Regions from separate parts of the Pseudolabrys sp. genome, predicted to be linked through region 2. Evidence: predicted binding sites of a transcription regulator. Region 2 holds the regulator's gene; the other holds the start of a gene.
The links. Region 2 encodes PhoB, which activates phosphate uptake and scavenging genes when phosphate is short. Its sites were predicted from a motif close to TGTCATNNANCTGTCAT; they were not measured.
Positions count from the first base shown of each region.

Region 1: a site for PhoB is predicted at 4,325-4,341, ahead of AB7F10_RS11115 (DUF2794 domain-containing protein). Genes of this name have one in related genera too.

Region 1 covers NZ_JBFWPH010000003.1:344,184-360,180, forward strand. The annotation lists gene AB7F10_RS11100 (ABC transporter permease) at 1-2,170, shown strand, start outside; gene AB7F10_RS11105 (Bax inhibitor-1/YccA family protein) at 2,381-3,139, shown strand; gene AB7F10_RS11110 (N-acetyltransferase family protein) at 3,368-3,901, shown strand; gene AB7F10_RS11115 (DUF2794 domain-containing protein) at 3,904-4,281, opposite strand; gene AB7F10_RS11120 (DUF1223 domain-containing protein) at 4,700-5,452, opposite strand; gene acnA (aconitate hydratase AcnA) at 5,561-8,290, opposite strand; gene ccmA (heme ABC exporter ATP-binding protein CcmA) at 8,508-9,104, shown strand; gene ccmB (heme exporter protein CcmB) at 9,101-9,769, shown strand; gene AB7F10_RS11140 (heme ABC transporter permease) at 9,872-10,615, shown strand; gene ccmD (heme exporter protein CcmD) at 10,612-10,794, shown strand; gene AB7F10_RS11150 (DsbE family thiol:disulfide interchange protein) at 10,791-11,381, shown strand; gene AB7F10_RS11155 (phosphatase PAP2 family protein) at 11,533-12,513, shown strand; gene AB7F10_RS11160 (septation protein A) at 12,510-13,079, opposite strand; gene ftsY (signal recognition particle-docking protein FtsY) at 13,084-14,013, opposite strand; gene AB7F10_RS11170 (RluA family pseudouridine synthase) at 14,057-14,743, shown strand; gene AB7F10_RS11175 (pyridoxamine 5'-phosphate oxidase family protein) at 14,737-15,375, opposite strand; gene mtaB (tRNA (N(6)-L-threonylcarbamoyladenosine(37)-C(2))-methylthiotransferase MtaB) at 15,393-15,997, opposite strand, start outside.
Region 2 covers NZ_JBFWPH010000006.1:163,245-179,241, reverse strand. The annotation lists gene AB7F10_RS17540 (SGNH/GDSL hydrolase family protein) at 1-657, opposite strand, end outside; gene AB7F10_RS17535 (OpgC domain-containing protein) at 654-1,823, opposite strand; gene apaG (Co2+/Mg2+ efflux protein ApaG) at 1,943-2,335, shown strand; gene AB7F10_RS17525 (hypothetical protein) at 2,332-3,072, opposite strand; gene AB7F10_RS17520 (Hsp33 family molecular chaperone) at 3,069-4,082, opposite strand; gene argF (ornithine carbamoyltransferase) at 4,173-5,105, opposite strand; gene AB7F10_RS17510 (aspartate aminotransferase family protein) at 5,105-6,310, opposite strand; gene AB7F10_RS17505 (GcrA family cell cycle regulator) at 6,719-7,204, shown strand; gene phoB (phosphate regulon transcriptional regulator PhoB) at 7,277-7,978, opposite strand; gene phoU (phosphate signaling complex protein PhoU) at 7,996-8,712, opposite strand; gene pstB (phosphate ABC transporter ATP-binding protein PstB) at 8,739-9,554, opposite strand; gene pstA (phosphate ABC transporter permease PstA) at 9,551-10,396, opposite strand; gene pstC (phosphate ABC transporter permease subunit PstC) at 10,401-11,360, opposite strand; gene pstS (phosphate ABC transporter substrate-binding protein PstS) at 11,586-12,647, opposite strand; gene AB7F10_RS17470 (sensor histidine kinase) at 12,889-14,097, opposite strand; gene AB7F10_RS17465 (UPF0104 family protein) at 14,125-15,183, opposite strand; gene AB7F10_RS17460 (hypothetical protein) at 15,425-15,664, shown strand; gene AB7F10_RS17455 (FAD-dependent oxidoreductase) at 15,661-15,997, shown strand, end outside.

The sequences.
Region 1 (15,997 bases), on a different contig from region 2:
GATGCCGCTCGCCGATGCACTGGCGGAGCGCGACGGCGTCTACGGCACCGTCGTCGATCCGACGCTGATCGACCGTTTCGGATTGAAGCCCGGCGACACGCTCACCGTCGGCAACCTGCGCCTTGAGGTGCGCGCGGCGATCACCACCGAGCCCGACAAGCTGTCGATCGGCATCGGCTTCGGTCCGCGGCTGATGGTGAACGAGGACGCGCTGCGCGCGACCGGACTGCTGCAGCCCGGCAGTCTGGTGCGCTGGCATTACCGCGTGCGCTTTGCCGACGACACGGCGAGCGACACGCATCTGAAAAACGTCATCGCCACAGCGCGCGACCAGTTTCCGCAATCGGGCTGGACCATCCGCAGCCGCACCAATGCCTCGCCCCGGCTCGAACAGAACATCACACGCTTCACGCAATTTCTCACCATCGTCGGGCTCACCGCCTTGCTGGTCGGCGGCGTCGGGGTCGGCAATGCGGTGCGCAGCCACCTCGACCGCAAGCGCGAAAGCATCGCGACCTTAAAGGCATTGGGCGCGCCGGGCGGGCGCGTGTTCGCGATCTATCTCATTCAGGTGATCATTCTCGCCCTGATCGGCGGCGTTATCGGCGTCGCCGTCGGCGCGGCGTTTCCATACGCCATCACCGGCCTGTTCAGCGCGATCATCCCGCTGCCGATCGAGCCGAACGTTCATGCGGGCGAGCTGGCGCTGGCGATGCTCTACGGCGTGCTGACCGCGCTTGCATTCGCGCTATGGCCGCTCGGCCGCGCCCATGACGTGCCGGTTGGCGCGCTGTTCCGGGACGGCGTCGCGCCGCAGCCGGCCTGGCCGCGGCGGATTTATATCGTCGTGACCACCCTCGCTGTGGTCGTACTGGCGGTCCTCGCCGTCACGCTCGCCTATGACCGCCGCGTCGCCGTCGTCTATGTCGCGGCGGCGGCGGGTGTCTTCGTGCTGCTGCGGCTGGTCGCCGCCGGCCTGATGTGGATCGCCCGGCGCGTGCCGCGGCCACGCAACACGATGTTGCGCATGGCGGTCGCCAACATCCATCGTCCCGGCGCGCTGACGCCGTCGATCGTGCTGTCGCTCGGCCTCGGCATCGCGCTGCTGGTCACCGTGATCCAGATCGACGGCAACCTGCGCGACCAGTTCAGAGCGGCGCTGCCGGAGAAAGCACCGGCGTTCTTCTTTCTCGATATTCCGGTGGCGCAAAGTGACGAGTTCGATGCCTTCATCAAAAAACATGCCGCATCGGGCACGCTCGAAGGCGTTCCGATGCTGCGCGGCCGTATCGTTTCCGCAAGAGGCATCTCCGCAGAAGCGCTGAAGCCCGCGCCGGATGCGGCCTGGGTACTGCAAAGCGACCGCGGAATTACCTACGCGGCCGAACCGCCGGCCGGCTCCCGCATCACCGATGGACACTGGTGGCCGCCGGACTATGACGGCCCGCCGCTGATCTCGTTCGAGAAGAAGATCGCGGAAGGCCTCGACCTGCGCGTCGGCGATCCGGTGACCGTCAATGTGCTCGGCCGCAACATCACCGCGCGCATCGCCAATCTGCGCGAGGTCGACTGGCAGAATCTCGGCATCAATTTCGTCATGGTGTTTTCGTCGAACACGTTCCGCGGCGCGCCGCACACCCGCATGGCGACGCTGACCTTTCCCGGCGGTGCGAGCGGCGCCCAGGAGGCCGCGGTGCTGCGCGACGTCGCCAATGCCTATCCGATGATCACCACCGTGCGCGTCAAGGACGCGCTCGACGCCATCGCCGGCATCGTCGCCAATCTCATTGTCGCGATCCGCGCCGCAAGCGGCGTGACGCTGCTCGCCGCCGCGCTGGTGCTCGGCGGAGCGCTGGCCGCCGGCCACCGGCACCGCGTTTATGACGCCGTGATCCTCAAGACGCTCGGCGCGACCCGCCGCCGCCTGCTCGGCGCCTATGTCGTCGAATACCTGCTGCTCGGAACGGCGACCGCCGCCTTCGGCGTGCTCAGCGGCACGGCCTCGGCCTATGTGATCATCACCCATCTGATGCATCTCGGCTTTATCTGGCAGCCCGTTCCGGCGATCGCCGCCGCACTCGCCGCGGTTGCGGTGACCGTGCTGCTCGGCCTCGCCGGCACCTTCGCGGCACTGGGACAAAAGCCCGCACCTGTGCTGCGCAATCTGTAAAGCCGGCCGCTTCGGCGCGCATGCCCCGGATTCCTGAGGAATCCGGCGTTTACGCGCATTAACGTTTGGCAATCCTGCCACTGTCTTCACGCAGCCACATCTGGCGCGGAACCTGAACTGCCACTAGATTCCTGTCGACCGCGGACGGCATGGCGCCGGCCGCGCAACGGAAAGCCCCGGCATCGGCCGGGTTTCAGAGAGGGAACTTCGATGTCGGATTTCGACCGGAACATTGCTGCCCGCGGCGGCTTTGGCGCCGACCGGGCTGTCGCGATCGACGCAGGCCTGCGCGCCTACATGATCCGCGTCTACAACCTGATGGCCGGCGGCGTTGCCTTTACGGGTATCGTCGCGTGGCTCGCCTTTAACCTCGGAACGACGGCCGGCGCCGGCGGCGGGCTGGTCCTGACCCCGATCGGGCAGATGCTGTTCACCGGCTATATGCCGATCGTGCTGATGCTCGCGACGCTGGGCCTGGTGTTCTTCCTCAGCTTCCGCATCCAGACGCTGCAGCCGACGACGGCATTCACGCTGTTCTCGGTTTACGCGGCGCTGATGGGCCTCGCGCTCGGCTCGCTGTTCGTCGCCTATACCGGCACGTCGATCGCCCGCGTGTTCTTCATCACCGGCGCGACCTTCGGCGCGATGAGCCTGTACGGCTACACCACGCAGCGGGATCTGTCCGGCTTCGGCTCGTTCCTGTTCATGGGCCTGATCGGCATCGTGATCGCGAGCCTGGTCAACATCTTCCTCGGCAGCTCGATGCTGCAGTTCATCATCTCCGTCGTCGGCGTGCTGGTGTTCGTCGGCCTCACCGCCTACGACACCCAGCAGATCAAGGAAATGTACGACGTCAACGACGACGGCACGGTGGCGGGCCGGAAGGCGGTCATGGGCGCGCTGCGCCTCTACCTCGACTTCCTGAACCTGTTCATCATGCTGCTGCAGCTGTTCGGCGACCGCCGCTAGAGTTGTAGGGTCATGATCTTGTCCGAAAACCGGTTCCCACTTTTCGGGATCATGCCCTGAACGCAGCACGGACAGTCCAAAATATCAGCGCCCCGGCCCTGTGCCGGGGCGTTTTGTTTTTGCTAGGGTCTGATTCAACCAAGTTGAATCCGACCCGTCGCTTGTCTTTTCGTGAGGGCATGATCTTGTCCGAAAACCGGTTCCCACTTTTCGGGATCATGCCCTAGCATGACGGACGCCATGACCATCCGCCCTGCCGCGCTCACCGACATTCCCGCCATCACCCGCATCTACGGCCATGCGGTGACCCACGGCACCGCCTCGTTCGAACTTGAGGCGCCGACCGAGGCGGACATGCGCAAGCGCATGGAAACGCTGCTGGCCGGCCGCTTCCCCTACCTCGTCGCGGAAATCGACGGCGCGGTCGCCGGCTATGCCTATGCCGGTCCCTACCGGGCGCGGCCGGCCTACCGCTTCACCGTCGAGAATTCGATCTATGTCGCTCCCGAGATGCAACGCCGCGGCGTCGGCCGCGTGCTGCTGCAGGCGCTGATCGAGGCGAGCACGGCGCGCGGCTTCCGGCTGATGATCGCGGTGATCGGCGATTCCGCGCAGGCGGCCTCGATCGGCGTGCACAAGGCGCTCGGCTTTCAGGACGCCGGCGTGTTCAGGAATGTCGGCTACAAGTTCGGCCGCTGGCTCGACACCGTGCACATGCAACTGCCGCTCGGCGACGGACCCACTACGCCGCCGCGAGACTAAGCTCAGTTCACCACCGACAGCGACTTGTCGAGCACGCGCAGCACGCGGTCCAATTCGTGGCCGCGCCGCATGATGTGGCCGGTCGCCGAGATCACGCTGTAGGCACCCTGCTTGCGCGCAAGCTGCGGATCCTTCTCGATCCGGTACAGCGGCACTTCCGAAGCGCGGCGGAATACGGAAAATACCGCGCGATCTTTCAGAAAATCGATGGCGTAGTCGCGCCATTCGCCGGCAGCGACCATGCGGCCATAGAGCCCAAGGATGCGGTTCAATTCGCGGCGGCTGAACGTCACCTGATTGAGGGAGGCGGGCAAAACGCGGTGCGCAACCGCGCCGCCCGACGACTGACTGGGGTCGATTTCGCCGGAACCGAACGACATGCGGCGCCTCCTGCAAAATTCCGGGCTCAACAGCCCGAAACGGTGTCACATCCCCTTCATGATCGCGCCGGCAGGGACCGGCGGCAAGTGGCGATTTTCACGCACCTATTTCGCCGCGCCTGGCCGTGAACGAGAAAATTTGCCGCAATATCAGGCAGACAGCGCTCACGACACCGTTAGAAAAATCATAATGCCGCCCAAATTCGGTCAAGCCGCGGTCACCCTGCTTTGGGAAAAGATGATCGTTGCCTCAAGGCCCGGACCGCCGATGTCCGGATTCCTCAGCCCCCCAGCCCCCCGGGCATGGCGGGCCGGGCCGGTAGGCCAGAGTTCAGCGTACGGTTCAATCCCCAAAACTTTTCGAGCCGGCTCATCGCCGGCTCTTTTTCTTTTTGGGGACGGGATTTGGATTTCGCGATCAGCGAATCGAGGCGAGCGCCGCGCCGATCATCAGCCCCGGCTTCGAAGCGACGCCGTTCTGCACGACGACCGCGAGCCGGTCGACGTCTGCGCCGTCGACATTCGGCACCGGCACGGTGAAGGTCTCCGCCTTGCCGGAATAATCGCCGAGCTTCGTCCAGCCACGCACGACGTTGTAGTAGGTCAGGCTGCGGCCGTTGTTTTCGCCGCGCTCGATCGGAACGGAAATTTTTCCGGTCACCGGGCAAAGCCAGACTTCGCCATGCGCCGCCTCGCCGCTCGCGGCGACCTTGACGGTCGCCTTGCCGTCGGCGATCGCCAGCGTCACCGGAACGGTGAGCGGATGATTGCGGTCGCGCGTCGTGGCGATGGCGTGTTCGATCGCGCTCTTGTCGCTGCCGAGCACATGGATGACGCCGTTGATCACCGCCTGCGGCGTGTAGACCTCGCGGTCGCCTCGCGCGCGCGAATAGGCCTTCTGGCGCACGGCGTGGCCGTGCAGCGCCAGCGTGTCCTTCCAGCCGATGTAATCCCAGTAGTCGACGTTGAGGCTGAGCGCGACGATCGACGGATCGTTCGACAGATCGCCGAGCACGGCGTCCGCCTTCGGGCAGGACGAGCAGCCCTGGCTGGTGAACAACTCGATCACCGCGCGCGGCTCGCCGGCCGGTGACGGCGTCGACGTCACGAGCATCGCCGCGACAAGCGCGGCGGGGGCGACAAGCTGCCGAAATCCGAAGCGGCGGGTCATCGTTGCGGTCCCGGAATCCCGTTGCATTTGCCGGATTTCAATAGACGCAAGACCAATCACCCGCCACTCACTTCGCAGTGAGCGGTATCGCGGTGCGTGACGTTGCCGTCACGCCGCGAGATGACGCAGCACATACTGCAGGATGCCGCCGTTCTTGAAGTATTCCAGCTCGTCCAGCGTGTCGATCCGGCAGATCAGCGGCACGCGCTTCACGTCGCCGCTGGCCATCGTGATCTCCGCCGTCAGCTTCTGCTGCGGCCGCAGGCCGCTTTCGAGGCCGTGGATGGTCACCTTCTCGTCGCCCTTGAGGCCGAGCGACTGCCAGGAAGTGCCCTCTTCGAACACCAGCGGCATGACGCCCATGCCGACGAGGTTGGAGCGATGGATGCGCTCGAACGACTGGGTGATGACGGCGCGGACGCCGAGCAGAACGGTGCCCTTGGCCGCCCAGTCGCGCGAGGAGCCGGTGCCGTATTCCTTGCCGGCGAAGATGACGAGCGGAACGTTGTCGGCGCGATAGCGCATCGCCGCGTCGTAGATCGGCATCCGCTCGTTCGAGGGATAGTGAACGGTGAAGCCGCCTTCGACGCCCGGCACCATCTGGTTCTTGATGCGGATGTTGGCGAAGGTGCCGCGCATCATCACCTGGTGATTGCCGCGCCGCGTGCCGTACTGGTTGAAGTCGATCGGCCGCACCTGATGGTCGCGCAGATACTGACCGGCAGGGCTTGCTTCCTTGATCGAGCCGGCCGGCGAGATGTGGTCGGTGGTGATCGAATCGAGGAACAGGCCGAGCACGCGCGCACCGACGATGTCGTCGACCGGCACTTCGCGCTTCTGCATGCCTTCGAAGTAAGGCGGGTTCTGCACATAGGTCGAGCGGTCGTCCCAGCCGAACGTCAGACCGCCCTTGACCGCGATCTTGCGCCAGTTGGCGTCGCCCTTGAAGACATTGCCGTACTTCTTGAGGAACATGTTGCGCGTGATCGTCTTGCGGATCACCGCTGCGATTTCCTTGTTGGTCGGCCAGATATCTTTCAGGAAGACCTTCTTGCCCTTCTTGTCGACGCCGATCGGCTCCTTCGCGAGATCGATCTGCATCGAGCCGGCGATCGCATAGGCGACGACGAGCGGCGGCGACGCCAGATAGTTGGCGCGCACGTCCGGATTGACGCGGCCTTCGAAGTTACGATTGCCCGACAGTACCGCGGCGGCGACCAGATCGTTGTCGTTGATCGCCTGCGAAATTTCCGGCGCCAGCGGGCCTGAATTGCCGATGCAGGTGGTGCAGCCGAAGCCGACGAGATTAAAGCCGAGCTTGTCGAGTTCCTTCTGCAGCCCCGACTTGGCGAGATATTCCGCCACCACCTGCGAGCCGGGCGCGAGCGAAGTCTTCACCCACGGCTTCGCGGTCAGCCCGCGCGCGGCGGCCTTCTTGGCGAGGATGCCGGCGCCGACCATCACGCTCGGGTTCGAGGTGTTGGTGCAGGAGGTGATCGCGGCGATCACGACGTCGCCGTTGCCGATGTCGTGCTTGCGGCCTTCGACCTTGACGCGCTTGGCGAGCTCGTCGGCCTTCCTGAACTCCTTGTCCATCGAGTTGATGAAGCCGGCCTTGACGTCCTTGAGGCCGATCCGGTCCTGCGGACGCTTCGGGCCGGACAGCGAGGGCTCGACCTTGCCGAGATCCAGCGTCAGCACGTCGGTGAATTTCGGGTCCGGCGTCGATTTGGTGCGGAACATGCCCTGCGCCTTGGCATAGGCGCCGACCAGCTTGATGAGGTCGGTCGGGCGGCCGGTGTCCTTCAGATAGCGCAGCGTGTCGTCGTCGATCGGCGAGAAGCCGCAGGTCGCGCCGTATTCCGGCGCCATGTTGCCGATGGTGGCGCGGTCGGCGATCGACAGCGCGACAAGGCCGGGGCCGAAGAACTCGACGAACTTGCCGACCACTCCGCGCTTGCGCAGCATTTCGGTGACGGTGAGGACGAGGTCGGTCGCGGTGACGCCTTCCTTCATCTTGCCGGTCAGCTTGAAGCCGATCACTTCCGGCAGCAGCATCGACATCGGCTGGCCGAGCATCGCGGCTTCCGCCTCGATGCCGCCGACGCCCCAGCCGAGCACCGAGAGGCCGTTGACCATGGTGGTGTGCGAGTCGGTGCCGACCAGCGTGTCGGGATAGGCGACGTCCATCTTCACCGGCTTGCCGGGCGCCTTGCTCTTGCCCTTTGGCGCGAGAACGACGGTGTCCTTCTTGCTCCACACCGTGCGCGACAGATATTCGAGATTGACCTGGTGGCAGATGCCGGTGCCGGGCGGCACCACGCTGAAATTGTCGAACGAGTTCTGCGCCCACTTCAGGAACTTGTAGCGTTCCTGGTTCTGCCGGTATTCCTCATCGACGTTCTTCTTGAACGCCGAGGCGGTGCCGGCGAACATCACGTTGACCGAGTGATCGACGACGAGATCGACCGGCACCAGCGGGTTGATCTTCTTCGGATCGCCGCCGAGCATTTCCATCGCGTCGCGCATCGCGGCGAGATCGACCACCGCGGGGACGCCGGTGAAGTCCTGCATCAGCACGCGCGCCGGACGGAACGCGATCTCGTGCGGCGAGCTGCGCGTCTTGAGCCAGGTCGCGATCGCCTGGATGTCTTCCTTCTTGACCGTGCGGCCGTCCTCGTTGCGCAGGAGATTTTCCAGGAGCACCTTCATCGAGAACGGCAGGCGCGAAATGCCCTTGAGGCCATTCTTCTCCGCGATCGGCAGGCTGTAATAGGCGTAGCTCTTGCCGCCGACTTTCAGGGTGGTGCAGCAACGAAAACTGTCGAGTGACGTCATTGTGGTGGTTCCATTGGCGTCCGGGGATTTGCGTGACCGCCTGCTAAACCGCTATGAAACAACCGGTTTTACGCATGGCCAGCCGCGTTGTGGAACCCGGGGCAGTGTTTCCACATTAGCGGGCTTATAAAGTTTTTTCGGTCTCCGCGCCATATCGCCAAAGCTCGGGGACGGCAAGTGGCGGCGACAAGAGACGGCCGGACAGGGCATCGCTGGAATGCAGCTTCAGGCGGAAAATATGTCCTGCGTCCGGGGCGGCCGCGAAGTCTTTGGGGCCTTAAGCTTTTCCGTCGCCTCCGGCGAGGCTTTGGTCGTCACCGGGCATAACGGCGCCGGAAAGTCCTCACTTCTGCGCGCGATTGCCGGGCTGGTACGGCTGACGGCAGGCAGCCTCTCCCTGCATGGCGGCGATGCCGAGATGAGCGTCGGCGAGCAGGCGCACTATGTCGGCCATCTCGACGCCCTGAAGCCCGGACTTTCGGTGCTGGAAAATCTCCGGTTCTGGACCTCTTATTTCGGTGGTGGCGACGCCGACGCGGCGCTGGAGGCTATCGAACTGTCGCCGCTCGCCGCGCTGCCCGCCGCCTATCTCTCCGCCGGCCAGCGCCGCCGGCTGTCGCTCGCCCGCCTCGTCGCGGTGCCGCGCCCGCTGTGGCTGCTCGACGAACCGACCACGGCGCTCGACGCCGATGCGCAGGCGCGGCTTAGCCGTCTGATGCGCGGGCACCTTACCGGCGGCGGCATCATCGTCGCGGCAACGCATGGCGATGTCGGTCTTGCCGGCGCACGCGAACTGAGGCTCGGCGCGGCATGAGTCCCCTGATCGCACTTTTAATCCGCGACATGCGGCTTGCCACCCGCGCCGGCGGCGGCGCGCCGATGGGCGCCTTTTTCTTTCTCATCCTCGTCACGCTAGTGCCGTTCGCGCTCGGTCCCGACCTCGCGCTGCTCGCGCGGATCGGTCCCGCCATCCTCTGGCTCGGCGCATTGCTCGCGAGCCTGCTCGCGCTCGACCGGCTCTTTGTCACCGACTACGAGGACGGCTCGCTCGATCTGCTGATGACCGGCCGCATGCCGCTCGAACTCGTCGTCGCAGCGAAGGCACTCGCACACTGGCTCACCACCGGCTTGCCACTCGTCGTCATCGCGCCACTGCTCGGCCTCATGCTCAACATCGAAATGCAGGCGATGGGCGCCGTCGCGCTGACGCTGCTCGCCGGCACGCCGGCACTGACCTTCATCGGCCTGATCGGCGCGGCGCTGTCGGTCGCGCTGCGCCGTGGCGGGCTGCTGCTTGCCGTACTGGTGCTGCCGCTCACGATCCCTGTGCTGATCTTCGGTGTCTCGGCGGCGAACGCGGCAATCGTCGGGCCGGTGCCGTTCGGCGCGCCCTTCACTATTCTCTGCGCGCTGTCGCTCGCCAGTCTCGTGGTCGGGCCAGTCGCGGCGGCGGCGGCATTGCGTCACGGCCTCGAATAAATCGCGCGGGAGTGATGGAGCATGATGGAATGAAGGCCGCCCTAGTCTGTTTGCATTCCAGAGCGATTGTCCGCGGACAGCGAAAAGCCTAAAAGAACCGATATGGCCGTCATCGACCTTGCCAATCCGACGCGCTTCCTCGCGCTGGTACAGCGCGTGCTGCCGTGGCTTGCCGCGCTGACCGTGATCGCCTTCGTCGCCGGCATTTATATGGCGGCCAATGCGCCGGACGATTACCAGCAGGGCGCCACCGTCAAGATCATGTTCCTGCACGTTCCCGCCGCCTGGCTCGCGATGCTCGGCTGGTCGGTGATGAGCGTCGCCGCGCTCGGCACGCTGGTGTGGCGACACCCGCTCGCCGACGTCGCCGCCAAGGCCGCCGCGCCGATCGGCGGCGCGCTGACGCTCTTGTGCCTCGTCACCGGCTCGCTGTGGGGCCGGCCGATGTGGGGCACCTACTGGGTGTGGGACGCGCGACTGACCTCCGTGCTCGTGCTCTTCATCATGTATCTCGGCGTCATCGCGATCTACTGGACCGCGGAAGATCCCGGCCGCGGCGCGCGCGCCGCCGCGATCCTGACGCTGGTCGGCGCCGTCAACATCCCGATCATCAAGTTTTCGGTCGACTGGTGGAACACGCTGCATCAGCCGGCCTCGGTGATCCGGCTCGGCGGCTCGGCCATCGACCCCAGCATTCTCTATCCACTGCTGGTGATGGCGCTCGCCTTCACGCTGCTGTTCTTCACGCTACATCTCGCCGCCATGCGCAACGAGATCCTGCGCCGCCGCGCGCGCGCGATGATGATGACGCGGGCACAAACACTCGCCACCGGTGCGCGCGCATGATCGTGCTCGGCATGAACCTCGGCGCGCATGCGGGCTTCATCATCGCCGCCTATGCGGCCGGCATCGTCGTCGTCGCGGGGCTGATCGCCTGGGTTGTCGCAGATTACGCCGCGCAGAAGCGGCTGCTCGGCGAACTCGAGAGGCAGGGCGTCACCCGGCGCTCGCAGAAGAAACAATGAACGATACCGGGCAAAGCGCGCGCAAAGGCGGCGCACTGCGCACGGCGCTGTTGCTGCTGCCGCTCGCGGTGTTCCTCGCGCTGGCCGCCGTATTCCTGATGCGGATCGGCGGCGACCATTCGCGCGTTCCGTCCGCGCTGATCGGCTCGCCGGCGCCGAAGACCGACCTGCCGCCGCTCGAGGGGCTGACGCGCGAGGGCGCACCGGTGCCCGGCCTGACCAATGCGACCTTCGCCGGCAAGGTGACGCTGGTGAATGTCTGGGCCTCGTGGTGCGTGCCCTGTCACGAGGAAATCCCGTTCCTCGCGCAGCTTGCCAGGGACAGCCGCATCCAACTCGCCGGCATCAACTACAAGGACAAGCCGGAGAACGCGCGGCGTTTCCTCAACCGCTACGGCAACCCGTTCGTCGCCACCGGCGCCGACCCGAACGGCCGCACCGCGATCGACTGGGGCGTTTACGGCGTGCCGGAGTCCTTCGTGATCGGCCGCGACGGCCGCATCGCCTACAAGCTGATCGGCCCGATCAACGCCGCCAATTTCGACACCGTGCTAGAGCCGGAACTCGAAAAGGCGCTGCGGCGATAATAAAGAGCGCGCGCGACGGCGCGCTCCGCCGCCTGCCCATAAAGGGTCTTTTAATCACTGTGGCGCAGTCTCGTCCCGCACGGCGTCGGGCCCACGAGCGCGCCTGATCGTCTCACTTTTTCCTGTCGTGGCGTTCAAAGGTTTTCCGGCCATGCGTTCCGGTCCGCTCGCAGATCACGGTCTCGCGCATGCGGCCCGCGTGAGCCCGGTTTCGATCTCGGCGACGCTGCCGATCTTTGTTCTCATCATCACCGGCATTCTCGCCTCGCTCGCCACCGGCTTCACGCTGCAATCCTTGCCGAACATCCTGCTCGTCGTCATCGGCGTGCTCGTGCTCGACGTGCTGATCCAGTTTGCACGGCCGAACAAAGTCTCGTTCCGCGCGCTGACTTTTCTCTACGGGTTTCTGTATCTCGTCACCGCCTGCGTCTGCGGCGTGCTCGCAGCCTATGCAATGCAGCGCGCGGGCTTTCCGCTGCGCGATCACATGCTCAACACCATCGACCGGGCGCTCGGCTTCGACTGGCCGGCCTATGCGCACTGGGTCGACCGGCATCCGCTGGTACAGTCGCTGCTTTACCCCGCCTATCACAGCATCTCTTTGCAGATCGCGTTGCCGGTTCTGGTGCTGGCCGCGGCGGGGCGGCTCGACGAGCTGCGGCTCTACCTGCTCGCCTTCGCCATCGCCTTCGTCACGACGATCTTCATTTCCGCGACCATGCCGGCGGTCGGGCCGATCATGTTCGCCGACCGCAACGCCTTCGACATCCTGCGCTTTACCGGCGCTACTCCGGTGGAGCATCTCAATCAGTTGAGAGCGTCGGGCCCGCTGGTGATGACGGAATTTCCCGGCGGCATCGCGACCTTCCCGTCGTTCCATTCGACGGTCGCGGTGCTGACGCCGCTGGCGCTGCGCCGGCATCGCTTGATCTTCGCTGCACTACTGTTGCTGAACGCCGCGATGCTCGCCGGCACGTTGACGGAAGGCGCGCATTACCTGATCGACGTGATCGCCGGCTGCGCAATGGCAGCGTTCGGCTTCATGCTGGCGCGGCCGGTCATCCGCCTCGAAGACCGCCTGATGCAGCGCCGCGCCCAGCCGGCGCGAGATCTGACGCCGGCTACGGCCTAACGCTTCTCCGGCGGCCGGTATTTCGTCAGCAACGGGTATTGCAGCGCGCCGAAAACAAGCGTGAGCGGCACCGCGCCGAACAGCTTGAAGCTGACCCAGAAGTCGGTGGTCTGCGTGCGCCAGACGATTTCATTGAGCACCGCCATGACGAGAAAGAACAGCGCCCAGCGCAGCGTCAGCTTGGCCCAGCCTTCCTCGGTCAGTTCGAACACCTGCTCGAACACATAGCCGAGCAGCGGCTTTCCCATCCAGAGCCCGCCGATCAGGATCGCGCCGAACAGCGCATAGATGATGGTGGGCTTCATCTTGATGAAGGTTTCGTCGTGCAACGCGAGCGTCAGCCCGCCGAACACCACGACGACGATGGCGGTCACGATCGGCATCACCGCGAGATGACGGGTCAGCGCGTAGCTCACCGCCAGCGCGAGCAGGATCGCGATCATGAAGGCCGCGGTGGCGTTGAAGATGCCGAAGCGCGAATTGGCCCAGAAGAACAGCACCAGCGGCCCGAGATCGAGCACGAGCTTGAGCCACGGATTGAGCTGCTTCTTGTCGTCGTTCGCCACCGGATCAGGTCTCCAGGCCCACAATCGCCCGCGCGAAGTCGCGTGCGGAAAAATCGCTGAGGTCGTCGATGCCCTCGCCGACCCCGATGAAATGCACCGGCAGGCCGAACTTCGCGGCAATCGCGACGAGGATGCCGCCGCGCGCGGTGCCGTCGAGCTTGGTCATCACGAGACCGGTGACGCCGGCCGTCTTGCCGAACACCTCGACCTGCGACAGCGCGTTCTGCCCCACGGTGGCGTCGAGCACCAGCAACACCGCATGCGGCGCGGCGGGGTCGACCTTCTTGATGACGCGGACGATCTTGTGCAGTTCGTCCATCAATTCGCTGCGGTTCTGCAACCGCCCGGCGGTGTCGATCAGCACGACCTCCGTGCCGCCGTTCTTCGCCGCCGTCACCGCGTCGAAGGCGAGGCTCGCCGCATCCGAGCCCGGCTCGCGCGCCATGATCGTCGCGCCGGACCGCTCCGCCCAGATCTTCAGCTGGTCGATGGCCGCGGCGCGAAACGTATCGCCGGCGGCGAGCAGCACGCTCTTGCCCTGTGCACGAAACTTGGTCGCGAGCTTGCCGATGGTCGTCGTCTTGCCGGAGCCGTTGACGCCGATGACGAGAATGACGAAGGGCTTGGCCGAAATCTCCAGCGGCTTCGCCACGCCGGCGAGCGGCTTCTCGATCTCGGCCGCCAGCACCGCCTTCACCTCGTCGGGCGTGACGCTCTTCTCGAACCGCCCCTCACCCAACACCGACGCGATCTTCATCGCTGTATCGACGCCGAGGTCGGCGCGGATCAGTTCGTTTTCAAGGTCTTCGATGGCCGCGGCGTCGAGCTTGCGCTTGGTAACGAGGTCGGAAATCGACGTGCCGAGCGAGGTGGCCGTGCGTTGCAGGCCGCCGCTCAGGCGCTTCCACCAGCTTTTCGGGCCACTGTCGGTCATGCGGCGCCCGTGATAGCGGTTTCGGCAAGGATTGGTAAGACAAATGACACCGGACGAGATGCTTGCCCGCCTGCTCTATCGCGACGGGCTGATGCTGGTGGTGGACAAGCCGCCGGGCATTCCCGTGCATCGCGGGCCGAAGGGCGGCAACGCCTTCGAGGACCATTTCGACGCACTGCGCTTCGGCCTGCCGCGAAGGCCGGCGCTGGCGCATCGGCTCGACCGCGACACCTCCGGCTGTCTCGTGCTCGGCCGTCACCGCAAGGCGCTCGCCTCGCTCGGCAAACTGTTCAAGCAAAACAAGGTCGGCAAGACCTACTGGGCGGTCGTCGAAGGCGGCCCCGCCGAGGATGAAGGCCAGATCGACATCGCGCTGTCGAAGCTCGACGACAGCCGCGGCTGGTGGATGAAGCCGGATGACAACGGCCTGCCGTCGCTGACGACGTGGAAGGTCGCGGGCCGCGGCGACGGCATGACGTGGCTCGCGCTCGAGCCGGTCACCGGCCGCACGCATCAGCTTCGCGTGCACTGCGCGGCGAAAGGCTTTCCGATCATCGGCGACAATATTTACGGAACCGCGCCGCGCGAGGGCGGTCCCGTGCTCCACCTGCTGTCGCGCGAGGTCGTGGTGCCACTCTACAAGAACAAGGACGCCATCAAAGTCGCCGCGCCGGTGCCGGAGCACATGCGCGAGCGGCTTGCGGCCTGCGGCTGGCGCGACGATCAATAAAGCTGCGACTTGTGGCGCTCCGGCGCTTCGCGGTCGTACTGATCCCCGCCATGCTCGCCGTCCGTCATCGTGGCGATGATCGTGCCGGTCGAGGGCAGGCTCTTGCGGTCGATCTGCGTCTTCGGGTCCCACAGCTTCGAGCGCATGATCGCCTTGGTGCAATGGAAATAGGCGCTGATCACATGCACGATCAGCACCGAGCGCGCCGGCTTGCCGTTGACGGCGAAGCTCTCGCGCAGCGCGGGATCGACCGACAGCTTCGCCGTGCCGTTCACCCGCATCGTCTCGCCGACGCCGGGAATGAGGAACAGCAGGCCGATATTCGGGTTGCGCAGAATGTTGCGGAAGCCGTCGATGCGGTTGTTGCCGGGCCGATCCGGGATCATCAGCGTTTTTTCATCGACCACGCGCACGAAGCCCGGCGCATCGCCCTTGGGCGAGCAGTCGAAACCATCCTCGCAGCCGGTGGCGATGGCGACGAAGGGCGCGGCCTCGATCAGCTTGCGATAGTGCGCATTGATATGGTCGATTTCCTTGCGGACCGAGGTCGGCATGCGTTCGCCGTAGAGTTCCGCAAGCTGCTCGACGCTGGTGACGATGTAGCTTTCGTCGATCTTCGGCTTGTCGAGCATCGCATTTCCCCGATGTGTCAGGCCGCCAGAAGTTGGCGGCCGTTATGGCCCGCAATCGTCAGGTCGAGAATGATACCGGGCGCGACCGGCGACGCCAACCGGACCGGCAGAAACTGCGCGGTATGGCCGACATTCCCCATCTCGACCAGCACGCTGCGGCGCGCGCCGACCTGACGGGACAACTGCGCACCGAGCGCCGCCTCGCCCTTGTCGCGCAGGCGACGGGCGCGGTCCTTGACCGTCTCACGGTCGAGTTGCGGCATCCGCGCCGCCGGCGTGCCGGGGCGCGGCGAGAACGGGAAAACGTGAAGCTGCGTCAGCCCGCAATCGTCGACCAGATCGAGCGAGCGCTGGAACATGCCCTCGGTTTCGGTCGGGAAGCCCGCGATGATGTCGGCGCCGAAGGCGACGTCCGGGCGCAGCCGGCGTACCTCGTCGCAGAACGCGATTGCATCCGCGCGCGTATGCCGCCGCTTCATGCGCTTCAGGATCATGTCGTCGCCGGCCTGCAGCGACAGATGCAGATGCGGCATCAGCCGCTCTTCTTCGCCAAGCGCGTCGATCAGATCGCGGTCGGCCTCGACCGAGTCGATGGACGACAGCCGCAGCCGCGGCAGGTCCG
Region 2 (15,997 bases):
GGTGTCAAGTTTTTTCGTGGTGGAATGGAAGTTGAAGGTGCCCTGTTCCGACCAAAGCTGCATGATTCCGAAGCGGTCAAACAAAGGCAGTTCTTGCTGCAATGCAACCCAACGCATGCTTTCGTTGTAGGCGCCAAGCGCAATCATCGATTCCGTGCGCGGACTGTATTGGGAATTGACCAGAACGACGTCGGCGCTGGCCGACCGGGCGGCATTGATGCCGGCGTCGAGGGACGCGCTGAACCGGTCCGGGTCGACCGCGCGCATGGCGTCGATGGTCCCGGTCTGCCAGATCACCAGCGTCGGCTTTGCCGTTCCGAGCATGGATACGAGTTGGACGGACATTTCTGCCGCGCTGCGGCCCCGCTTGACGTCGGTTTCGACGCGGACGGTCACGCCCGGATAGGTCTCTGTCAGGGCCTTCTGCAACCGCGCCGGATAGGCCTTTTCGGCGCCGTCCTTGGTCGGCAGCGTCGAAGAGCCGGCGCCGATCACGAGCACATCCAGTTTTTTCTTGGCGAGCGCCGCAGCGACCTGCGGCAACGGAAAAGCGGCAACCACCTGCGATTCGGCAACCCGGCACGCCGCCGGCATCTCGGCCGAAGCAGGCGCCGACAGCATGACCAGCGCGATCAGCAGCGGCCGCAGCGATTTCATGCATTGCCCCGCGCGTAAGAAGGCGTGTCCGGCGGACGCGCCGAGCCCCCACGCTCGACGCGCTTATACCACGCAATCACCATCGCCGCGCCTGTCATGATTGCTATTCCGGCAAGGCTGACGGCCACCTGCATTGCAACAACGTTCGACACCTCGGTGAAAACAAAGTGGCCGGCGAACGACAAGAATACGCCGAGACAGAAAATTTCCAGCGAATGCTGGCCGCACAGCACCGCCGGATAGACCCAACGCGAGTTCAGCGCCGGCCAGTCGCGTGGAATGAGCCAAAGCGTGATGACGGCCAGCGAGAGGAAATGAGCTATGCGGAGCACGTCGAGATTGGTTTTATTGATTGGATAGATGAGTTCGGACACGACATGCGGCACGTAGATCGCAAGCCGCGGGAAATGCCAAGTCAGCGTGATGGAGAACGCAAAAGCGATATAGGCAATCGCAAGAACCAGCGTAACCGGCGACTCGATCCATCGCCGCAACCGCCGCGCGCCACCGAGCGCGCACCACGCGCCGAACACGAACAGCAACTGCCAGGCGAACGGGTTGAACACCCATGAGCCGCGCGGATAGGACGGGATATTGAAATCGAACCGCCACATCAGAGCATAAAGCGCGGCTGAGGCGACCAGCGCGCCGGTCGAGGAACGCAGCAGCAGCCATAGCGCCGGCGCGAAGCCGAGCAGCAGGACGATATAGAGCGGCAGCACGTCCATGTTGACCGGCTTGAACTTCAGGAGCAGCGCCTGAATGATCGTCTCGTCGGGATGCTGAAGGAAATTGATGATGCCCATTTCCTCGGTGTAGAGCGGGTTGTCGAAGCTGTGGGCGACATAAGCGATCTCGGCGAGATAGATCGCAAACAGGAAGACGTGGGCAACATAGATCTGCCAGGCGCGTTTCAACACCCGCGCGCCGGCGACGACAAAGCCGTTCTGCTGCATGGAGCGGCCATAGACGAAGGCCGCGGTGTAACCCGAAATGAAAACGAAGATTTCGGTGGCGTCGCTGAAGCCGTAATTCCGGATGGTGACCCAGCTCACCACGTTGGACGGGATGTGGTCGAGGAAGATCAGCCAGAGCGCGAGGCCACGGAACAGGTCGAGCCGCAAATCGCGTTTGGACGCAACCGTTGGCTTTACGCCCGTAGACATTGCGGCGTTTCTTTCGTCGCGCTTTTCGGCCATAATTCCGCGAGAGAATCCATTGAATACGAATCTCGAGGCCGGCAGCGGCAGGTTATCTGATGACCCGTTCCTCGACAGCAAGCAATATGTATCGCGCAGTCACACGAAAAATTGAGGTTTCGGTCACGCCGCGTTTCCTGCCGGAGCGATCATCGGAAACCGAGGGCTATTATTTCTGGGCCTATACGATCGGCATCCGAAACCAGAGCGCGGAAACCGTTCAGCTGAAGACGCGGCACTGGCGGATCACCGACGGCAACGGCCGCTTGCAGGAAGTGCGCGGCCCCGGCGTCGTCGGCGAGGAACCGGTGCTCAAACCGGGCGAGTCCTACGAATATACGAGCGGCGTTCCGCTGCAGACGGCGTCCGGTTTCATGCTCGGCAGCTACGGGATGGTGTCGGAAAGCGGCGAGCAATTCGACATCGAGGTGCCGGCCTTTTCGCTCGACTCCCCGGCCAACAAGCGCGTCATCAACTAACGCGGAGGCGGAAGGCAGGCGCCGAGGCGGCGCGCCGCCTGCGCCGGCAAAATCGCCAGCACCGCGCCGGGCGCGGCAAATTCCTGCAACGCACGCAGCGCCGGCTCTTCGAGCGCGACACAACCGGACGTCGAGGTCGCCTGCGGCATCTTGAGATGGATGAAGATGCAGGAGCCGCCGTGTTGCCGGCGGTTGGTCGGATAATCGACCACGATGCCATGCCGGTAGTGCGGAATGCGCCACATGTTCTCGCCATGCACCTTCCAGCCGACTTTGGCGCGCGAGGTGATGGTGTTGTAGGCGGGCGACGCCGGATCGTCGACGCAAACGGTTCCTTCCGTGAGGTGCAGATCACCTGCGCGGCTTGATGGCGCGAGCCCGAAATTCCGTCCCAGCCGATAGATCCCCGCCGGCGCGCGCTTGTCGCCATCGACCTTGACCGGCTCGCCCCGCACAGCAAGTTGCCGGAACGCGAAGGACCACGCGATGCCGTTTCGCCCGATGATCGCAGGCGCGACGCCGCCCGCCGGTCGCCAGCCTGCATTGGGCGCCGCCCGCTCGTAGAGCCGCAACCGCGCCTTGCTGGTGGTCATGCCGTCGGCGGTGACGAGCACAAGCCGGCGCGCCGAGGCAAGCGGCTCGGGACAGGACTGCGCGGCAGCAAGGCCGGACGACGCCATCAGGGCGGCGGCGACCGCAACGGCAGCGGCGCAGCTCTCGCCGGTCCGGCGCATCATGCGGGAGCAACCTCGTCGGGATCGAAGAGGTAAGTGCTGCTGCAGAACTCGCAGGTCACCGAGATGACGCCGTTCTCGACCATATGATCGCGATCGTCCTGCGAGAAGTTCCGCAGCATCGCCTCGACATTCGGCCGCGAGCAGGAGCACTCCGACCGCACATCGGTCGAGTTGAACACGCGCACGCCCCGCTCGTGGAACAGCCGAAACACCAGCCGTTCGCTGGACAGGTCGGGATCGATCAGTTCGACGTCTTCCACTGTCTCGACCAGCGCCCGGCCTTCAACCCAGGCGTCGTCTTCCTCGACCTCGTGCTGCGCCACGCCGTCGGGCGCATCGCCCGGGTCGAGGTCAGCAACCTGCATGCGCTCGGGCGCCCGCGGCAGGAATTGCAGCAGGATGCCGCCGGCGCGCCAGCGATGCTGTGCGCCACCTTCCGCCGCGCGCAGCTCCTCCGCGACCGCGAGCCGCACGCGAGTCGGGATCTGTTCGGAACGCAGGAAATACTCATGCGCGACGTCTTCCAGCGTGCCGCCGTCGAGCGCGACGAGGCCCTGATAGCGATTCATGTCCGGCCCCTGATCGATCGTCATCGCCAGATGGCCGCGGCCGAGCAGCGCGCCGCTGTCCGCCTTGCCCGCGGCAACCGCCGCCTCGACGAGGGCGCGATCGAAGCGCGCGCAGGCGCGCACCTTGTCCGGCGCGGTGTAGTCGACGAGCAGCATGCGAACCGGGCCATCGGCCTGCGTCTGCAGAATAAGCCGTCCTTCGATCTTCAGCGACGAGCCGAGCAGCACAGTGAGCGCAATGGCCTCGCCGAGCAGCTTGGCGACGGGAAGCGGGTAATCGTGCCGGCGCAGAATGTCGTCGACCGCAGGGCCGAGCCGCACGACGCGGCCGCGCAGATCGAGCGCGGAAATTTCGAACGGCAGGATCGCGTCGTCCTCGACCGCGGCGGACGGCGCGCGGGACGGGATGTCGGGATGACGAGTGATATCCGGGCGGGTCATGTCGTCGAATCCGTCGGTGGCAGGCCCTATGGTGGCAGGCCCTATGTAAGCCCGCGGGACGCGATTGCCAGTGCGGCCGGCAACCCCGCCCTAACGCACGTCCGCGTGCATGCACCAGGCGAGCAGGCCCTTCTGGGCATGCAGGCGGTTTTCCGCCTCGTCGAACACCACCGACTGCGGCCCGTCGATCACCTCGTCCGTGACCTCCTCGCCGCGATGCGCCGGCAGGCAGTGCATGAAAATCGCATCCGACTTGGCCTTGGCCATCAGCCGGGCATTGACCTGATAGCGCTTCAGCAGATTGTGCCGGCGCTTGCCGTCCTTGTCGCCCATCGACACCCAGGTATCGGTGACGATGCAGTCGGCATCCTTCACGGCAGCCTCCGGATCGGCGCCGATATGAATATCTGCGCCCGACGACTTCACCCAGTCCAGCAGCCATTTCTTCGGCTTGAGTTCCGGCGGCGTCGCCACCCGCAATTCGAATTTGAACCGCTCGGCCGCATGCATCCACGAGGCGAGCACGTTGTTGGCGTCGCCGGTCCAGGCCACCGTGCGGCCGCTGATCGAGCCGCGCTTTTCCTCGTAGGTCATCACGTCCGTCAGCACCTGACAGGGGTGCGAGCGCCGCGTCAGACCGTTGATGACCGGGATCGTCGCATGGGTCGCAATCTCGGTCACTGCATTGTGGTCGAGAATGCGGATGACGATGGCGTCGACGTACCGCGACAGCACGCGCGCAGTATCGGCCAGCGTCTCGCCGCGACCGAGCTGCATCTCCTGCGCGGTCAACAGGATCGCCTCGCCGCCAAGCTGGCGCATCCCGACATCGAACGAAACGCGCGTGCGCGTCGACGGCTTGTCGAAGATCATTGCCAGCGTCTTGCCGGCGAGCGGATGCTTGTCCGGTTCGCCCGCGGCGCGCCGCTCCTTCATGCGCCGGCTCGCCGCGATGATCGCGTCCAGCGTCTCGCGCGGAATATCGGTCAGATCGAGAAAATGTCTCACGTCGTTGTCCGTCATCAGGCCGCCCCCGCCTTCGGTGGCCGCGCATGATTTTCCGCAATCCTGGCGCAGGCGCGGTCGATGCGGTTCACCGCCTCGACCATCTCCGGCTCACTGAGGATCAGTGGCGGCAACAGCCGTACCACATTGTCACCCGCGCCGACGGTGATCATCTTTTCGGCGCGTAACTCGTCGACCAGTTCGCTGGACGGATTGACCGCCCGCAGGCCGATCAGCAGCCCCTCGCCGCGCACTTCCGCGATCACGGTCGGATAGCGGTCGCGGATTTCGGCAAGCCGCTGCTTGAGCAGCACGGAAATCTTGCACACATGGTCGATGAAGCCCGGCTTCATGATGACGTCGAGCACGGCATTACCGACCGCCATCGCAAGCGGATTGCCGCCGAAGGTCGAGCCGTGCGTGCCGGCAGTCATGCCCTTGCCGGCTTCCGCCGTCGAAAGACACGCGCCGACCGGGAAGCCGCCGCCAAGCGCCTTGGCAAGCGACATGATGTCCGGCGTCACGCCGCTGCGCTGATAGGCGAACAATTCGCCGGTGCGCGCAAAGCCGGTCTGCACTTCGTCGAACATCAGCAGGATATCATGCTGGTCGCAAAGCTGGCGCAACGCGCGCAGGAATTCCGGCGCGGCGACACGCACGCCGCCCTCGCCCTGGATCGGCTCGATCAGGATCGCGGCGGTCTCCGGCCCGATCGCTTTCTTGACGGCTTCGATATCGCCGAACGGTACCTGGTCGAAGCCCTGCACCGGCGGGCCGAAGCCTTCGAGATACTTTTTGTTCCCCGTCGCCGCGATGGTCGTCAGCGTGCGGCCGTGGAACGCGCCCTCGAAGGTGACAATGCGGTAGCGTTCCGGCTTGCCGGAGGCGGACTGGTACTTGCGCGCCATCTTGATCGCGCATTCGAGCGCCTCGGCGCCTGAATTCTGGAAAAACACGAGGTCGGCGAAGCTCGCCTCGCAGAGCCGTGCGGCCAGCCGTTCGCCTTCCGGGATCCGGTAGAGGTTGGAGACGTGCCAGACCTTTTTCGCCTGCTCGGTCAGCGCCTCGACCAGATGCGGATGTGCGTGGCCGAGCACGTTGACGGCAACCCCGGTGGTAAAATCGAGGTAGCGGTCGCCCTCAGCCGTGATCAGCCACGCGCCCTCGCCCCGCTCGAAAGCGAGGTCGATACGCGCATAGGTCGGCAACAGGTGAGAGGCCACGGCACGGTCCGTTCATCGACGGTTCGGTCGAACTGTTTGCAGAACAAATGAAATATGCCGCCCCGCCGGGCGGCACTCGAACCATATTATTGCCGGTCCGCCGGGTGTCAACATAAGCAAAGGCCCACCGCATCGCGGCGCAACAACGATGACTTGTGAATAGTGCCCGTTTTTCCGGCGAAAAATGTGGATGCGTTGACTTCGGCCGAATCGGACTCTTGCCGGCGAGTCACCCGATATTGTAGTTTTTTCCTAGGCCAGCACGAGATGTCGTGAGGCGGATCGGTCTCTTGTTCACTGTCGAAGCGTAGGCGTCCGGCCAGAGCCGCGTCGGACGGCGGTGAGGGATTCCGCCCAGTTTGTGTCACGGATTTGCGTCAAGTGGATGAGGCCAAAGGAGAATTTTCGATGGGTTGGACCGACGAACGGGTCGAATTGCTCAAGAAGCTCTGGGCAGACGGTCTCTCCGCCAGCCAGATCGCGGCCGAACTCGGCGGCATCACCCGCAACGCCGTGATCGGCAAGGTCCATCGGCTTGGCCTGTCCGGCCGCGCCAAGAGCCCCTCCTCGGCCTCCCCGCGCCCGCGCAAGGCCCGCACCTCGTCGCACATGATGCGGGTGCCGCGCGCCGCCATTCGCGGCAACACCGCACTCGCCTACGACTACGAGGTCGCGCCCGAGCCGGAGTTGATCGAGATCCCCGAGCAGCAGCGCAAGACGCTGCTCGAGTTGAACGAGCGGACTTGCCGCTGGCCGGTCGGTGATCCGGGCTCCTCGGATTTCTATTTCTGCGGCGGCGATGCCGAGCCGGAAGCGCCCTATTGCGTGCACCACTCGCGCGTCGCCTATCAGCCGGCGAGCGACCGGCGCCGCGAAAAGCGGCCGTTCCGCTGATTCGGCCGTCCGAACGGACCCCCAAATTGAGTGTCGGTTGACCGGTCGGCCTGCTCGCCAGAGCGCGGCCGGTCAGTCGTTTTTGCCGAAGCGGTCGTCGAAGGCGTAGCCGGCGCCGCGCACGGTGCGGATCGGATCGGTGTCCTGGCCGCGATTGATGACCTTGCGCAGCCGACCGACATGAACGTCCACGGTGCGCTCGTCGATGTAGATCTCGCTGCCCCAGACGCCGTCGAGCAACTGCTCGCGGGAAAACACGCGGCCGGGCCGCTCCATCAGAAACTCAAGCAGGCGGAACTCGGTCGAGCCGAGATCGACCGCGCGTCCATCGCGCGACACCCGTTTCTTCTCGCGGTCGAGCTCGATGTCACCGATCGCCAGCACGCTCGCAACCCGCTCCGGGTTCGCCCGGCGCAGCAGGGCGCGCACCCGCGCCAGCAGCTCCGGCACCGAGAACGGCTTGACGATATAATCGTCCGCGCCGGTCGCCAGCCCGCGCACCTTCTCGCTCTCCTCGCCGCGCGCGGTGAGCATGATGATCGGCAGTTGCTTGGTCTCGGCGCGGGCACGCAGCCGCCGGCACAGCTCGATGCCCGACAGGCCCGGCAGCATCCAGTCGAGCACGACAAGATCGGGGGTCGCTTCCTTCAGGCGGGTGTCGGCGTCGTCGCCGCGCGCAGCCGTTTCCACCTCGTAGCCCTCGGCTTCGAGGTTGTATCGCAGCAACATGGTCAAGGGCTCTTCGTCCTCGACGATCAGGATGCGTGCGCTCATGCTGCGGCGCTCTCCGTTCAACGTCCAGCGGCCTGCGAAATGGCGAAGGTGGTGTCCTCGCCCTTCGGCCGCCGCTCGGTGATCGCCTCACCGCCGATGATGTAATGAACCGTCTCGGCGATGTTGGTGGCGTGGTCACCCATGCGCTCGACGTTCTTGGCGCAGAACATCAGATGAATGCCGAACGTGATGTTGCGCGGGTCTTCGATCATATAGGTGAGAAGCTCGCGGAACACCGACGTACACATGGCGTCGATCTGCTCGTCGCCTCGCCACACCGCCATCGCCTTGGCGTCGTCGCGCCGGGCGTAGGAATCGAGCACAGACTTGAGCTGGCCGAGCACGAGGTCCGACATGTGCTCGACGCCGCGGATCAGCTTCGGCGGCGGGAAGTCGCCGTTGAGGGCGATCACCCGCTTGGCGATGTTCTTGGCGAGATCGCCGATACGCTCGATGTCGTTCGCGATGCGAAGCGCGCCGACGATATCGCGCAGGTCGACCGCCATCGGCTGACGGCGGGCGATGGTGAGGATCGCCTTCTGCTCGATGTCCCGCTGCAAATCGTCGATCTGGGCGTCGGCAGCGGTCACGCGCTGCGCGAGGCCGGTATCGCGGCGCGCCAGCGCATCGACACTGTCCGAAATCAGCTTTTCCGCGAGGCCGCCCATCTCGGCCACCATGCGGGCGAGTTCCTGCAGATCGCTGTCGAAAGCCTTGCTGGTATGGTCGCTCATAACCTGTCGTCCTTCCCTGATCCGCCTCAGCCGAAGCGGCCGGTGATGTAGTCCTGGGTGCGCCGGTCGTTCGGCGAGGTGAAGATCTTGGTGGTGTCGCCGAATTCGACCAGTTCGCCGAGATACATGAACGCCGTGAAGTCCGAGACGCGCGCGGCCTGCTGCATGTTGTGCGTCACGATGGCGATCGTGTAGTCCTCCTTCAGCTCGTTGATCAGCTCTTCGATCTTTGCCGTCGAGATCGGGTCGAGCGCCGAGCACGGCTCGTCGAACAGGATGACCTCCGGCCGCACCGCGACGGTGCGCGCGATGCACAGGCGCTGCTGCTGGCCGCCGGACAGGCTGAGGCCGCTCGCGTTGAGCTTGTTCTTGACCTCCTCCCACAGCGCGGCGCGGGCGAGCGCATGCTGCACGCGATCGTCGAGTTCGGACTTCGGCAGCTTCTCGTAGAGGCGGATGCCGAAGGCGATGTTCTCGTAGATCGTCATCGGGAACGGTGTCGGCTTCTGGAACACCATGCCGATGCGCGCGCGCAGCAGGTTGATGTCCTGCGACGGCGACAGAATGTCCTCGCCGTCGAACAGCACTTCGCCCGTGGCGCGCTGGTTCGGGTAAAGGTCGTACATCCGGTTCAAGATGCGCAGCAATGTCGACTTGCCGCAGCCGGACGGACCGATAAAGGCCGTCACCTTCCGATCATAGAGCGACACATTGATCGACTTCAGCGCACGATGGTCGCCATAGAGGAAGTCGAGATTCTTGACGGCAATCCTTGCCTCGAGCTCCTGCGGATCGACGGCGGAATGCGCGACGATCGGGACGGTGAAGGTGGCCATACTCATGACGATTTCCTCGGCGCCGCAAGGGCACGTGCAACGATGCTCAGGGCAAGCACCGTCAGGGTGATGATAAGCGCGCCGGTCCAGGCCAGTTGCTGCCATTCCTTGTAGGGACTGAGCGCGAACTGGAAGATGACGACCGGCAGGCTCGCCATCGGCGTGTTGAGATCCGCGCTCCAGAACTGGTTATTGAGTGCGGTGAACAGGAGCGGCGCGGTTTCGCCGCTGATGCGGGCGACCGCGAGCAGCACGCCGGTGACCATGCCGGCGCTGGCGGCACGGTAGGCGACCTTGGTGATCATCATCGCGCGCGGCAGGCCGATCGAGGCGCCGGCCTCGCGAAGCGTGTCGGGCACCAGCGTCAGCATGTCCTCGGTCGTTCGCACCACGACCGGCACCACAATGACGCTCAATGCTATGGCGCCGGCGAGGCCCGAGAAGTGCCCCATCTGCGCGACCATCACCTCGTAGATGAACAGGCCGATCACGATCGAGGGCGCGCTTAGCAGGATGTCGTTGATGAAACGCACCACGGACGTCAGCCGGTCGTAGCGGCCGTACTCCGCCATATAAGTGCCGGCGAGAATGCCGAGCGGCGTGCCGATCAGCACGGCGAGCACGGTCATGATGAGGCTGCCGACGATCGGATTGAGCAGGCCGCCGGCCGAACCCGGTGGCGGCGTCATCTGCGTGAAGACTGCGAGGGACAGGCCGCTGAAACCCTTCCAGAGCAGAACCGCGAGGATCAGCACGAGCCAGGCGAGACCGAACAGTGTTGCGCCGATCGAGAGCGTGACGGCGATTCTGTTTTTCTGGCGGCGGCGATAATAGAGGGCGCCGTTCATCGCATCACGCTCCCGCCTTGCGTTGCACGCGCATGAGCATGTAGCGCGCGAGCGCCAGCACGATGAAGGTGATGGCGAACAGGATGAGGCCGAGCGCGATCAATGACGAGGTGTAGATATCCTCGACCGCCTCGGTGAATTCGTTGGCGATGGTCGCCGAAATCGTCGTGCCGGGCGCGAGGATCGAGCCGGAAATGCGGTGCGCATTGCCGATCACGAAGGTCACCGCCATCGTCTCGCCGAGTGCGCGGCCGAGGCCGAGCATGACGCCGCCGATCACGCCGACCCGCGCATAGGGCAGCACCACATAGCGGACCACTTCCCAGGTCGTGCAGCCGACGCCGTAAGCGGCTTCCTTCAGGACCGGCGGTACGGCCTCAAACACGTCGCGCGAAATCGACGTGATGAACGGCAGCACCATGATCGCCAGCACGAGGCCGGAGGTCAGCATGCCGATGCCATAGGGCGGCCCCGCAAACAACGAGTTGAGAAGCGGGATATTGCCGAACACGTCGATCAGGAACGGTTGCAGCGTCGTTTGCAGAAACGGCGCGAAGATGAACAGGCCCCAGATGCCGTAGATGATGCTGGGGATGCCGGCGAGCAGCTCGATGGCGATGCCGATCGGTCGGCGCAACACCATCGGGCACAACTCGGTAAGAAACAACGAGATGAACAGCCCGATTGGAACGGCGATCGCCATTGCGATGATCGAGGTGACGATGGTGCCGTAAATCGGCGCCAGCGCGCCGAAATTGCCGGTGACCGGATTCCAGCTTTCCGTCCAAAGGAAGCTGAAGCCGAATTGGCCCAAGGCGAGGGACGAGCCGTGGATCAGCGACACAATGATGCCGCCGAGGATCACCAGGACCGCGATAGCGGCGGCGCGGGTCAGGCCGCGGAACGCCGCGTCAGTAACCTTCAGTTTTTGGAGAACCTTGGCGCGATCCGGCTTGACAGCCATCGTCGCCCGGACATCCCGTTGCAACGCTACATCAACCATCGGTCGCCTCTCGGCGGGTGGCATCAGGCTCTCCCTTGCTCGCCACCATCGGATCGCTCGACCGACGGCGGGCTAACCGGAGAGCCACTCAATCGGTCCTGTCGGAGGCTGGCAAGCCGCAAACCGAGACCGCGGTGGACAAGAAAAAGGCGCCGTTTGACGCCTTTTCCCCGTTTAGGACCAGGATCAGTTGGTCATCGCGTAGAGGGCTTTGCCGTTCGCGTCCTTGATTTCGGACGCCCAGGTCTTCTTGACGCTGGCGACCACGTTGTCAGGCATGGCGATGTAGTCGAGTTCGCCCGCCATGGCGTCGCCCTTGTCGTAGGCCCACGCGAAGAACTTCAGCGCCTCAAGGGCAACCGCCGGATCGGACGGCTTCTTGTACATCAGGATCCAAGTCGCCGCGGTCATCGGCCAGGATTCCGCGCCCGGCTGGTTGGCGAGGATCACGCCATAGCCGGGCTGCGACGACCAGTTGGCATTCGCCGCAGCAGCCTGAAAGGCCTTCGACTCCGGCGCGACGGTCTTGCCGTCCTTGTTGATCATCTTGGTGAAGGTCAGCTTGTTCTGCAGCGCGTAGGCATACTCGACGTAGCCGATCGAGCCCTTGGTCTGTGCCACGTTGTTGGCGACGCCTTCGTTGCCCTTGGCGCCGATGCCGGCCGGCCACTGCACCGCGGTGTTGGTGCCGACTTTCGACTTCCAATCGGCGCTGACGTCCGAAAGGTAGTAGGTGAAGTTGAAGGTGGTACCGGAGCCGTCCGAACGGTGGACGATGGCGATCGCCTGACTCGGCAGCTTGGCGTTCGGGTTGAGCTTCTTGATCGCCGCGTCATCCCATTTCTTCACGTCGCCCATGAAAATCTTGGCGAGCGTCGGGCCGTCGAGCACGAGTTCGCCGGGCTTCACGCCGTCGATGTTGACGACCGGAACGATGCCGCCCATCACCATCGGGAACTGGACGAGGCCGGTCTTCTCGAGGTCTTCGCCCTTGAGCGGCGCGTCGCTGGCGCCGAAGGTCACGGTCTTGGCCTTGATCTGCTTGATGCCGCCGCCGGAGCCGATCGACTGATAATTCAGGCCGACGCCGGTCTGCTTCTTATAGGCATCAGCCCACTTCGCGTAGACCGGATAGGGAAAGGTCGCGCCGGCGCCGGAGATATCGGCGGCGGCGGCCGGGGTCAGAGCGGCGGCCGCCAACAGGCCCGCCACTGCAAATTTGCTGAAGTGTTTCACTGTCTTCTCCATGTTTGAAGCCGATGGTGGTCCGCCGGTCCATGACCGCCGGTCGTCGACTTACGCGCCGCAGAGGCGCCTTTCGTGAACTCGGTGCGCCTTCTTGCACCGCGGATCCGGGCCGCCCTCGGTTTTCGTCTGGCGTGTTCCGGAACTGGCCGCAGGGTTATGGGCTGCACATGACGCTTTTATAAAAGCTGCATGACAAGCACATGACGGCGCAAAAACTTGAAAAATAAGGAGAAAATGAAGTTCAGCCAACCGCGGCGGGGCGCAATGGCAGATGAAGCGTAAAGGTCGCCCCTGCCCCCGGCGCGCTCTCGATCGCGAGCCGGCCGCCGTGCCGATTGAGCACGTGCTTGACCAGCGCGAGGCCGAGGCCGGTGCCGCCCTGCGCGCGGCTTCCGGCAACATCGACGCGATAGAAGCGCTCGGTCAGCCGCGGCAAATGTTCGGGCGCGATGCCCGGCCCGTAGTCGCGCACGACGATCCGGGCCTCCTCGGTGCCATCCCGCACCACTCCGCGCGACAGCGCGATGTCGACACCCTTGCCGCTCGCGCCGTATTTCAACGCATTCTCGACGAGATTTTCGATGGCCCGCACCAGTTCGTCGCGGTCGCCGAGCACCGTGAGCGACGCAGGCGGCGTGTCGATCCTGATTTCCACGTCACGCTCGCGCGCCAACGGCTGCAGACCGTCGACCACCTGCCTGACGATCGGAGCAAGATCGACCGGCGTATTGGGCCGCAGATGCGCGTTGAGTTCGATCCGCGACAGCGACAGCAGATCGTCGATCAGCCGCGCCATGCGGGCGGCCTGACTGCGCATGATCCCCAGGAAGCGTTCGCGCGCGGCGACATCGTCGCGGGCCGGACCCTGCAGCGTCTCGATGAAACCGGACAGTGCGGCGAGCGGCGTGCGCAATTCGTGGCTGGCATTGGCGACGAAATCGGCCCGCATTTCCTCGACCCTCCGCAATGGCGTGAGATCGTGGAACGTCATCACCAGCAGCTCGCGTGCGGTCTTTGCTTCGCCGGATGGCAGCGCTGCCGGCGCGACGAAGACCTCAAACCAGCGCTCGACCGGCACCCGCTGGTAATATTCGACACGCTGGCTTTCCCCTGTCGTGGAGACGCGACGGATCGCATCGACCACCTCCGGCATGCGCAGCGTGATGAGCGCCGGCTCGGCGGGCCGTAGCGCCGGCGCAATCGCCGCCGCCGGTGCGTTGAACGCCAGCACCTTGCCATCACGGTCAATCACGATGGTCGGCGCAGGGATGCCGCCGATGACGGCGTCGATGACCGCACCGTCCGAAATTACCGCGACGGCGGAGACCGGTGGTGGAACCGCTCGGTCGGCGGCCGACGCTTCTCCCGTCAACGCCTGCCAGGCGGCGCGAAACCGCGTCCGCCAGCCTTGCGGGACGCCATTCGTCGCGTTCGTACCTTCGGCCGCCATGGGTCGCCGCCCGGATTGTCTGACGGATCAGGCGCCGTCGCGTTCGCCGACCCGCTTCTCGATTTCACTGCGCAGCGGCCCGGACACCTCGACGCGCGACGACCGCGAGACCTTGCCCGTCCCGCGCATGTTAATGACGATTTCGCGGATGCCAAGGATGACAACCGCGAGGATGAACGGCGCGATGTAATAGAGCAGTCGGAACAGCAGCAGGCCGGCCAGAAGCTGCTCACGGTCGAACTGCCACAACGCCACCAGCATCGCGGCATCGAACACACCGAGGCCGCCGGGCGCGTGGCTCGCGAAACCCAGCAGCGTCGCCGAGACGAACACCACCGCGAGCGCGATGAAGTCGATCGGCGGATCGCCCGGCAGCAACATATACATCGCCAGCGCGCAGCAGCCGAGATCGACGATGCCGATCAGGATTTGCAGCAGCGTCGAGGGACCGTTCGGCAGCCGCACCACCCAGCCGCCGCGGCCGATGGCGCGCGGCGCGCTCCAGACCCACGCAACATAGGACGCGAGTACGACCAGCATGCCGATCGCGATGGCGCGATTGATCGCCGGCGGCAGTTGATCGACCGCCGAGGCAGCGCTCGGCTCGATAGCGACACCGAGGCCGAGCACCGTGACGTTGCCGAGCCAGAACGTCAGCCCGGCGATGAAGCAGATCTTGGCGACGTCGACCGCATCGAGACCGTAGGCCGAATAGATGCGGTAGCGCACCGCGCCGCCGGTAAAGACCGTCGCGCCGATATTGTGGCCGATCGAATAACTGGTGAAGCCGCCGATCGCCGCGATCCGGTACGGAATGTCGCGATACCCGACGGTTCGCAGCGCGAAAAAATCGTAGAAGGTCAGCGTGAAGTAGCCGCAGGCGACGAAGAACGCCGCGACGGCGATGTGACGGTTGTCGGTCGCACGGATCGCGGCCAGCACCTCGTCGATATCGATGCCGTGCAGCATGCGGTACAGCACGAACAGCGCGACGCCGATGATGCAAAGGCTCAAGACGAAGCCGATGCGATTCCAGCCGATCCGATGTTCGAGGAAGTGGGCTGCCGCGCGCAGCGGGGTCAACATGAAAAGCTCCGGCGGTGCGCCAAGCAGGGCGAACGCGAAACGCCCGCCATCCGTGTGAGATCGACGCCATGCAAGTAGCAGAACGCGCGAGCGGACGCGAGTAGGTTAGAGCCGTGAGATGGCGTCCGCGGCCCAATATCGCAAGCGTCGTTAAGATCGATCAGCTTTCATTTCCCGCCGCCATTGCCTAGATTTCGACACCGCAAAGCCAAGAGCATTTCCGAGACGAGAGCACCCTGCCGTGGCCGGCATGTTCCAGCCTCCTCATTATCCCACCGTCCAGTTCCTCCTGCGCTGGGGCGGCGTCCTCGCGATAGGCATCGCGTTCGCGCCGGTCGCCGCGGCGGCAGCCGCGATCTGGTGCGGCGCGGCCTGGTGGGTCGCGGTGGCAGCAGCAGCCGTGGGCGCAGTCCTCTGGCTTTTCGTCAAGAGCTACGTCGAGGTACTCTCGATCATCGCCGATACCCTGCTGCCCAAATGAACGCCGTCGACGTCGCGGTGATCGGCGGCGGTCTTGCCGGCCTGGTGGCGGCCAACCGCGCCGCCGAATCCGGCCTCGTTGTCGCGGTGTTCGAGAAGGGCGCGGACGAGCGCTATCTCTGCAATACGCGCCTGACCGGCGGCTTCTTCCACATCGCGCTTAATGACATCAACAGCCCGCCGGACCGGCTTCGGCAAATTCTCAACCGCGCGACCCGGGGCGCAGCGCGCCAGGATCTGGTGGATGCGCTCGCGGGCGATGCAGCGCGCGCGCTGACGTGGTTGAAGGCGCAAGGCATGCGCTTCATCAAGGTCGGTCCGCATGGCTACCAGA